DNA from 2 places in the Rhodococcus sp. GQ147 genome. Region 2 is predicted to be linked to the other one. Evidence: riboswitches for the same ligand, from Rfam matches in the RefSeq annotation. Region 2 holds a riboswitch; the other holds the start of a gene.
What was found. Region 2 has a riboswitch for glycine ahead of gcvP (aminomethyl-transferring glycine dehydrogenase). Riboswitches for the same ligand answer to the same signal wherever they lie in the genome.

Region 1 (3,838 bases), on a different contig from region 2:
ACCGACCCGGTGCGCCCCTGCTCGGAGAGATGATCGATGAGCATGCGCAGCACCCGGGCGAGCGCCGTGGCCACGTGCAGCTGCGCCGAGCCGGCCTGCCGGATCTGCTCGAAGGCGTGCTCGATGTACTCGTCGGGCGACAGGATCCACGGACGCAGCAGAATCCGGCCGTCCGCACCCCCGATCGCCGGCACCGGACTGTCGGTGACCAGCAGGGTGCGCAGCAGACTGCCGAGCCGGAGCACCACCTCGGTGGCGGTCGTCGGGTCGTTGATCGCCTGGCTCAGTGCGCGCAGCGCGATGTCGACGAGTTGCCGCAGCGCGAAGTCCACGTCCTGTTGCATGGTGCGCGTATTCGAGATCTCCACGGCCGCCTCGAGCCGCCGCAGGACCACCGCCCGTTCCGGCTTCGGATGGATCCGCAGCAGCGGTTCCCCGCAGTGAATGTACGCGCCGGGACGCGTCTCCATCCGCACGACCGAACCCGGCGGTACCACGGCGAGAACGAGCTCGGCCGGCGCCTGGGTCACCCAGCCGTCGCGCCGGGCGTACACCGTCGCCCCCTCGGTGAAATCCGGCTCCGGCACCCGGTCGACGTGGATCTCGCCGCGCGAACTCCGGCTCGTGTTCGAGATGACCTTCTCGGCCTCCGAGGCGATGCTGCGCACCACCTCCCCGACCTGCAGACCGTGGGCCAGCCGGTTGAGATAGGCGATGATGAGCACCACGGTCGACACCGCGAGGACCACAGCGAGGGTGGTCGACAGTGTCGGGGCAGGTGCGGCGTCGTCCGCGCCGATGTGGCGCAGTGTCAGCACGCAGTAGACGAAGGTCGCCACCAGCACCCCGATCACCGTCTGGCTGGCCCGATCCCGGATGAAGGACCGCATCACCCGCGGCGAGAACTGGCTGCTGGCCAACTGCAGGCTCACGACGGTCAACGAGAAGACGACGCCGGCGGTGGTGATCGTGGCACCCGCCACGGTGCTCAGCAGCCAGATCGCGGCGTTGCTGTTCATCTTCATGCCCCACGCGAAGGGGCCGAAGGTCCGATCGATGTAGCCGCTCACCTCCGCGAGCACGGCTCCGGCGACGACGACCAGCGCGGGCAGCGCGAACAGACTCTCCCGGAATCGGTATACGCCCGCGGCGATCCGCAACTGCATCCACGGTCTCGGCAGAGCACTCATGTCGACCAAGCTAACCATCCGCAATCCGTACCGCGGGCACTCGCAGCGAGCTGTGGGCACACGCACCGGATGTCCCCTACGGCACGGTTACGGCAAGTCCATGAGATACTCGACGGACAATTGAACAGCCACCGAACCGCGGCGGGAGAGTCCCGCACACAGCGGGCGCCGAAGGAGCAACCTCCCCGGGAATCTCTCAGGCCCCCCAGACCGCCACGGCGAGGCTCCTCTGGAAAGCAACTCTTCCGGGTTCACCGAAGGTGTAAGCGGCTCCGTCCGCGAAAGCTCTCAGGTCCGATGACAGAGCGGGGAACGACAACACCCGCTGGTGCTCGTTTCGTGCACCCTGGACCCGAGGTAGACGTGTGACCGTTTCCCTGGGCGCGCCCCTGCGCGCCGATCATGCGCTGCTCGAGCAGCGCCCCGAAGTTGCACCGACCGAGTCGCGTGGCCCTGTTCTCCCTCCCTCCCCCGCCCCGAAGTCGCCGCCGCGTACGAACCGGCGACTCGGGATCGCCGCGATCGTGCTGTCCGCGACCGCGATGGGCGCCGCAGGATTGTTCGGCCGCAAGGCCACTCCCGAAGGCGCGGTGCTCGGTGAAGCACTCACGCTCGGGCGGATGGCGGTCGGAGCGATCGGCATGCTCGTCCTGATCGCGCTGTCCCGCCGCCTCGGACAGTTGCGCCGGACCCGCCTGTCCTGGTCGGTCGTCGGTGGCGGTGTGCTCCTCGGACTGTCCCTCGCGACCTATCTGTCCGCCACGGTGTTGACCGACCTGTCCCGTGCCGTGGTTCTCCATTACCTCGGCCCCGTCGTCGCGACGGCCCTCGCCCGGGTGTTCCTGAAGGAGAGGGTCGGTCGCCTCGACGCCCTGTCGATCGGCACGGCGTTCGCCGGCATGTTGCTCGCCGCCGGCCTGGTGGGCGGTGAATCGTCCGGGGGCGAGCACGAGACGCTGGGTACCGTGCTGGGCGCTGCCTCGGGAGTCTTCTACGGCGGGGCCCTGCTGTGCTACCGCTATCGCACCGACATGCCGTCCGACGTCCGGTCCCTGTGGAACTTCGTCTTCGGCGCCGTCGCGGCAGGTGGGATGGTCGCGGTGACTCGACCCGACCTGTCGGGGATGACCGCGACGCACTGGTTGTGGGCCGGTGGGTTCTTCGTCGTCTGTGGTCTGTTCGCGCTGGGGCTGCTCGTCGTCGCAGGCAAGCACCTCCGCGCCGCGGAACTGTCCGGCCTGTCCTACCTCGAAGTCGTGGTCGCGCTGATGATCGGCATGGTCGCCTTCGGAGAGTCCGTGACCGCGCTCGCCGCCGCGGGCGCCGGTCTCATCGTGGTGGCGATGGCACTGCCGATGCTCGGCCGCCGATGACGAGTGGGAGGGCGCGCCGGTCGGCGCGCCCTCCCACTCGTGATCGGTTTCCGTTACTGCTGTTGCGGCGGCTCGGCCGGCTGCTCGGATGCGTCGTTCGTCATCCAGCGCTGCGCCGGCGGCGTTGCGGGCAACGCCGACTGTACTTCACCGGCACCCCTCTGCGTCCCCTCCGTGGCGAGACCCGTCCGAACTGCGGGGTCGACCGGCTTGCGCGCGACCGCCTCGGCTTCGGCGACGGCCTGGGCCACCTCGGGATCGCGCTTGGTCGCGAACCAGTCCTCGACCTCGGCACTGTCGTCCTCGGGCCGTTGCAGTTCCTCGTCGACAGGGCTCGGCTCGAAGCGGAAGACGCCGTCCTCGCCGGGCGCGCCGAGCGTCCGCGCGAATCCTTCGAGCGCCTTGCCGAAGTCGCTCGGCACCACCCACATCTTGTTCGCATCGCCCTGGGCCATCTGCGGCAGGGTCTGCAGGTACTGGTAGGCGAGCAGCTCCGGAGTGGGCTTGCCGGCCTTGATCGCGGCGAAGACCTTCTCGATGGACTTCGCCTCGCCCTGGGCCTCGAGGTAGCGCGCCGCGCGATCACCCTGCGCGCGCAGGATCCGCGACTGCCGGTCGGCCTCGGCTTCGAGGATCGCGGCCTGCTTCGCACCCTCGGCGGAGAGGATGCGCGACTGCTTGTCGCCCTCGGCGGTCTTGATCGCGGATTCACGGTGACCCTCGGCCGTGAGGATCATCGCGCGCTTCTCGCGGTCGGCCTTCATCTGCTTCTCCATCGATTCCTGGATCGACGGCGGCGGATCGATGCTCTTGAGTTCGACCCGGGCGACACGCAGGCCCCATCGGCCGGTCGCTTCGTCGAGCACACCGCGGAGCTGACCGTTGATGGAGTCGCGGGAGGTGAGCGTCTCCTCGAGGGTCATTCCGCCGACGACGTTGCGGAGCGTGGTGACGGTGAGCTGCTCGACCGCGGCGATGTAGTTGCTGATCTCGTAGACCGCCGCCTGCGGGTTCGTCACCTGGAAGTACACGACCGTGTCGATGCTCAGCGTCAGGTTGTCCTGGGTGATGACCGGCTGCGGCGGGAACGAGACGACACGTTCGCGTAGATCGACCTTCGCGCGGATGCGGTCGACGAAGGGCACCAGGAAGGTGAGCTGACCCGACGCCGTCCGGTAGTACCGGCCGAGACGTTCGATGACCGCGGCCTCCGCTTGCGGTACCAGCGATACCGATTTGGCCACGACCACCACGACCAGTGCCACCACTACGGCG
Region 2 (3,838 bases):
ATCATCTTGATGTACGCCCAGGTGATCGGCAGGATCGACGCCGATCCGTAGGGCGCCGCCGAGACCGGTCCCGCTCCCCCGAGTCCCGGCTCCGCCGGATGGCCCGGCAGGTACGGGGCCAGATGCGAACGGACGCCGATCGGGCCGACACCCGGACCGCCGCCACCGTGCGGGATGCAGAACGTCTTGTGCAGGTTCAGGTGGCTCACATCGCCCCCGAACTTGCCCGGCCGCGCCAGACCCACGAGAGCGTTGAGGTTGGCACCGTCGATGTACACCTGACCGCCGGCGTCGTGCACGGCACCGCAGATGTCGGCGATGTCGTGCTCGTACACACCGTGCGTGGACGGATAGGTGATCATGATCGCGGCCAGGCGCGCACCGTGGTCGGCGATCTTGGCGCGCAGGTCGTCGAGATCGACATCCCCGTTCGGGCGGCACGCGACGACCTCGACACGCATGCCCGCCATCACGGCGGATGCGGCATTGGTGCCGTGCGCGCTCGACGGGATCAGGCAGATGTCCCGATCGGTGTCGCCGCGATCGAGGTGGTAGTGACGGATCGCGAGCAGACCCGCGTACTCGCCCTGGCTGCCGGCGTTGGGCTGCAGGCTCACGGCGTCGTACCCCGTCACCGCGGCGAGCCAGCCTTCGAGGTCGGCGATGAGGCGGCGGATCCCCGCCGTCTGATCCGCCGGAGCGAAGGGGTGCAGACCCGCGAACTCGGGCCAGGTGATGGCTTCCATCTCGGCGGCGGCGTTGAGCTTCATCGTGCACGAGCCCAGCGGGATCATCGTCCGGTCGAGGGCGAGGTCCTTGTCGGACAGGCGCCGCAGGTAACGCATCATCGCGGTCTCGGTGCGGTAGCGGGTGAACGCCGCATGCTGCAGGAACTCGCTGGTGCGGGCAAGGGCCTGCGGCAGCGCCGTTCCCTCGGCGGCGTCCCCGGCGGTGACGCCGAAGGCGCGCAGGACCGCGTCGACGTGCGCCGCGGTGGTGGCCTCGTCGCACGAGATCGACACGTGATCGTCGTCGACCCGGTGCAGGTTGATGCCGGCCTCGAGGGCGGCGGCGAGCACGGCGTCGACACGCCCCGGGACGCGCACGAGGACGGTGTCGAAGAACTCATCGTGGACAACCTCGACGCCACCGGCGCGCAGACCGTCGGCGAGGCGGCGGGCGTGCCCGGCGACGCGGCGGGCGATGCCGGTGAGGCCTTCGGCGCCGTGGTACGAGGCGTACATGGCCGCGAGCACGGCGAGGAGCACCTGGGCGGTGCAGATGTTGCTGGTGGCCTTCTCACGGCGGATGTGCTGCTCACGGGTCTGCAACGCGAGGCGGTAGGCCGGGTTGCCGTCCGCGTCCACCGAGACACCGACGAGGCGTCCGGGCAGGGTGCGGGTGTGGGCGCTACCGACGGCGAGGTAGCCGGCGTGCGGCCCGCCGAAGCCCATCGGCACACCGAACCGCTGGGTGGTGCCGAAGCACGCGTCGGCACCCTGCTCCCCGGGCGGGGTGATCAAGGTCATGGCCAGCAGGTCGGCGCCGATGGCGACGAGCGCGCCGCGGCCGTGGGCCGCCGCGATGATCGGAGCGGCGTCGATGATGCGGCCCGAAGCGCCGGGCACCTGGAGGATCACGCCGAAGAACTCGCCCTCGGGAAGTCCGTCGGCAGCGAGGTCGACGGTGACGATCTCGATACCGAGCGGTTCGGCGCGGGTCGCCAGCACCGCGGCGGTCTGCGCGAACAGGTTGACGTCGACGACCAGGCGCGGGCTCTTGGACTTGCGGTTCGCGCGGCGCAGCAGGGTCATGGCCTCGGCAGCGGCGGTGGCCTCGTCGAGCATCGACGAGTTCGCGATCTCCATGCCGGTCAGGTCGGCGACCATGGTCTGGAAGTTCAGCAGCGCCTCGAGGCGTCCCTGGCTGATCTCCGGCTGGTAGGGGGTGTAGGCCGTGTACCAGGCGGGGTTCTCGATGATGTTGCGCAACAGCACGGGCGGCGTGAGCGTGTCGTAGTAGCCGTGGCCGATCATCGACGTCGCCACGGTGTTCTGCGACGCGAGTGCCTTCAGTTCGGCGAGTACGTCGTGCTCGGAGCGGGGCGTGTCGAGGACGTCGAGGCCGGTCGGCACGTTGTCTGCACGGTCGTCGAGGATGGCGGCCGGCACCGCGGCGGTGGCGAGGGCGTCGAGGGAATCGACTCCCACGACGTCGAGGATCCGGTTCAGGCCGGCGGTGTCGGGGCCGATGTGGCGATCGGCGAAGTTCGAGGTGACGGCATCTGTCATCGCAGCTCCCGGGCTGGTCGGCGAGGTCCACATGCGCGCGGTCGCGCGAGGTGGTTCCTCCCCCTCTGTCGTGAGCTCGCGGAGCGAGCGCCTGAGAGATTCGGCCGGCCAGAGCCTTTCCCCGTGGGCGGGCGGGTGCTCCCGCCACTTTCCAGAGACGTCGGAGCTCACGCGGTCCCGGTTGCCTGAGAGATTGACGGGGAGGTGCTGCTCCTTCGGCGCCCGGCTCGGTGTCCGGGTCTCTCCCGCGTGATGGCGACGCGTCTTCGAGTCTAGTTCACGTCGCGGGGGTCGAAATACCGCAGGTGCGGAAAGTGCCGCCGGCGGTGGAGTGGAGCGGTCATGTGGTCGGCCGATGCGACATCAGTGGTGTGGTCAGCCGATGCGGCGGTTGATGCGTTCGCGGCGACGCGACGCCAGTTCGTCCTCGGGGCGTTCCTCGACGCCGCCGCCGTCGGCGCGTTCGGCGGGGAAATCGGCGATGCTGCCGGTGAGCTCGCGCATCGCGCCGCTCACCGCGATCCCGAAGACGCCCTGCCCGCCCTGCAGCAGGTCGACGACCTCTTCGGGCGACGTACATTCGTAGACGGTGGTGCCGTCGGAGAAAAGAGTGATCTTCGCGAGGTCGCCCACCCCACGGCTGCGGAGATGGTCGACGGCGACGCGGATGTTCTGCAGCGAGACGCCGGTGTCGAGCAGGCGCTTGACGATCTTGAGGACGAGGATGTCCTTGAACGAGTACAGCCGTTGGCTACCGGAACCGGCAGCCCCGCGGATGGACGGTACGACCAGATTCGTGCGGGCCCAGTAGTCGAGCTGGCGGTAGCTGATTCCTGCGATCTGGCAGGCGATGGGCACGCGGTAGCCGACGAGCTCGTCGGGCGCCGAGTTGTCCGGAAACAGGCCCGGTTGGATCTCGTCGGTCTCGTTCGTCCGCGGCGCCGGATTCGAGCGATCGCCGGAATCGACGCCGAGTGGCTGTCCCTTCGTCCGATCTCGCACTACTGACTCCCTCTCGCGCGCCCAGTTCTGCCTCGCAACGATCGATTGGTGGATCCCCCGACCACATCCGATCATCGAGCCCTCCCAGGCTCACCGAGTCATCCCTGGCGGATCAACTCAGCGTACGCTCCGGTGTTGGGCGTCGGGCTGCGACACGCCGACCGGAAGGCAACGTTCGACATTACTACCGTCACGGCCGACGCGCGCGCCAACGCTCGTCGCCGTGCGACGGACGGCGCTCAGCCGTCCGTCGCCTTGAAATCGTCGGGCGAGACGGAGTCGAGGAACTCCTTGAACTTCTCGACCTCGTCCTCCCGTTCGTCGGGCATGACCAGTCCTGCCTCGGTGAGCACCGGTTCCTCGACGTGGACCGGCGCGCCGATGCGCAAGGCCACCGCGACCCCGTCGGAGGGCCGGCAGGAAACACGCATCCCTCCGTCGAAGACCAGATCCGCGTAGAACGTCCCTTCGCGCAGGTCGACGATGCGCACCTCGCGGAGGTTGCGACCGAACGCCTCGAGGAGGTTCTTGATCAGGTCGTGGGT

Region 1: another riboswitch for glycine. It lies ahead of AC6CID_RS09855 (DMT family transporter); the one in region 2 lies ahead of gcvP (aminomethyl-transferring glycine dehydrogenase).

Annotation. Positions count from the first base shown of each region.
Region 1 covers NZ_JCAXDU010000006.1:198,914-202,751, reverse strand. Annotated here, with positions in the region: gene AC6CID_RS09860 (DUF2254 domain-containing protein) at 1-1,190, opposite strand, end outside; glycine riboswitch at 1,323-1,413, shown strand; gene AC6CID_RS09855 (DMT family transporter) at 1,556-2,563, shown strand; gene AC6CID_RS09850 (SPFH domain-containing protein) at 2,617-3,838, opposite strand, start outside.
Region 2 covers NZ_JCAXDU010000012.1:138,537-142,374, forward strand. Annotated here, with positions in the region: gene gcvP (aminomethyl-transferring glycine dehydrogenase) at 1-2,291, opposite strand, end outside; glycine riboswitch at 2,454-2,549, opposite strand; gene AC6CID_RS15355 (MerR family transcriptional regulator) at 2,667-3,293, opposite strand; gene AC6CID_RS15360 (bifunctional nuclease family protein) at 3,533-3,838, opposite strand, start outside.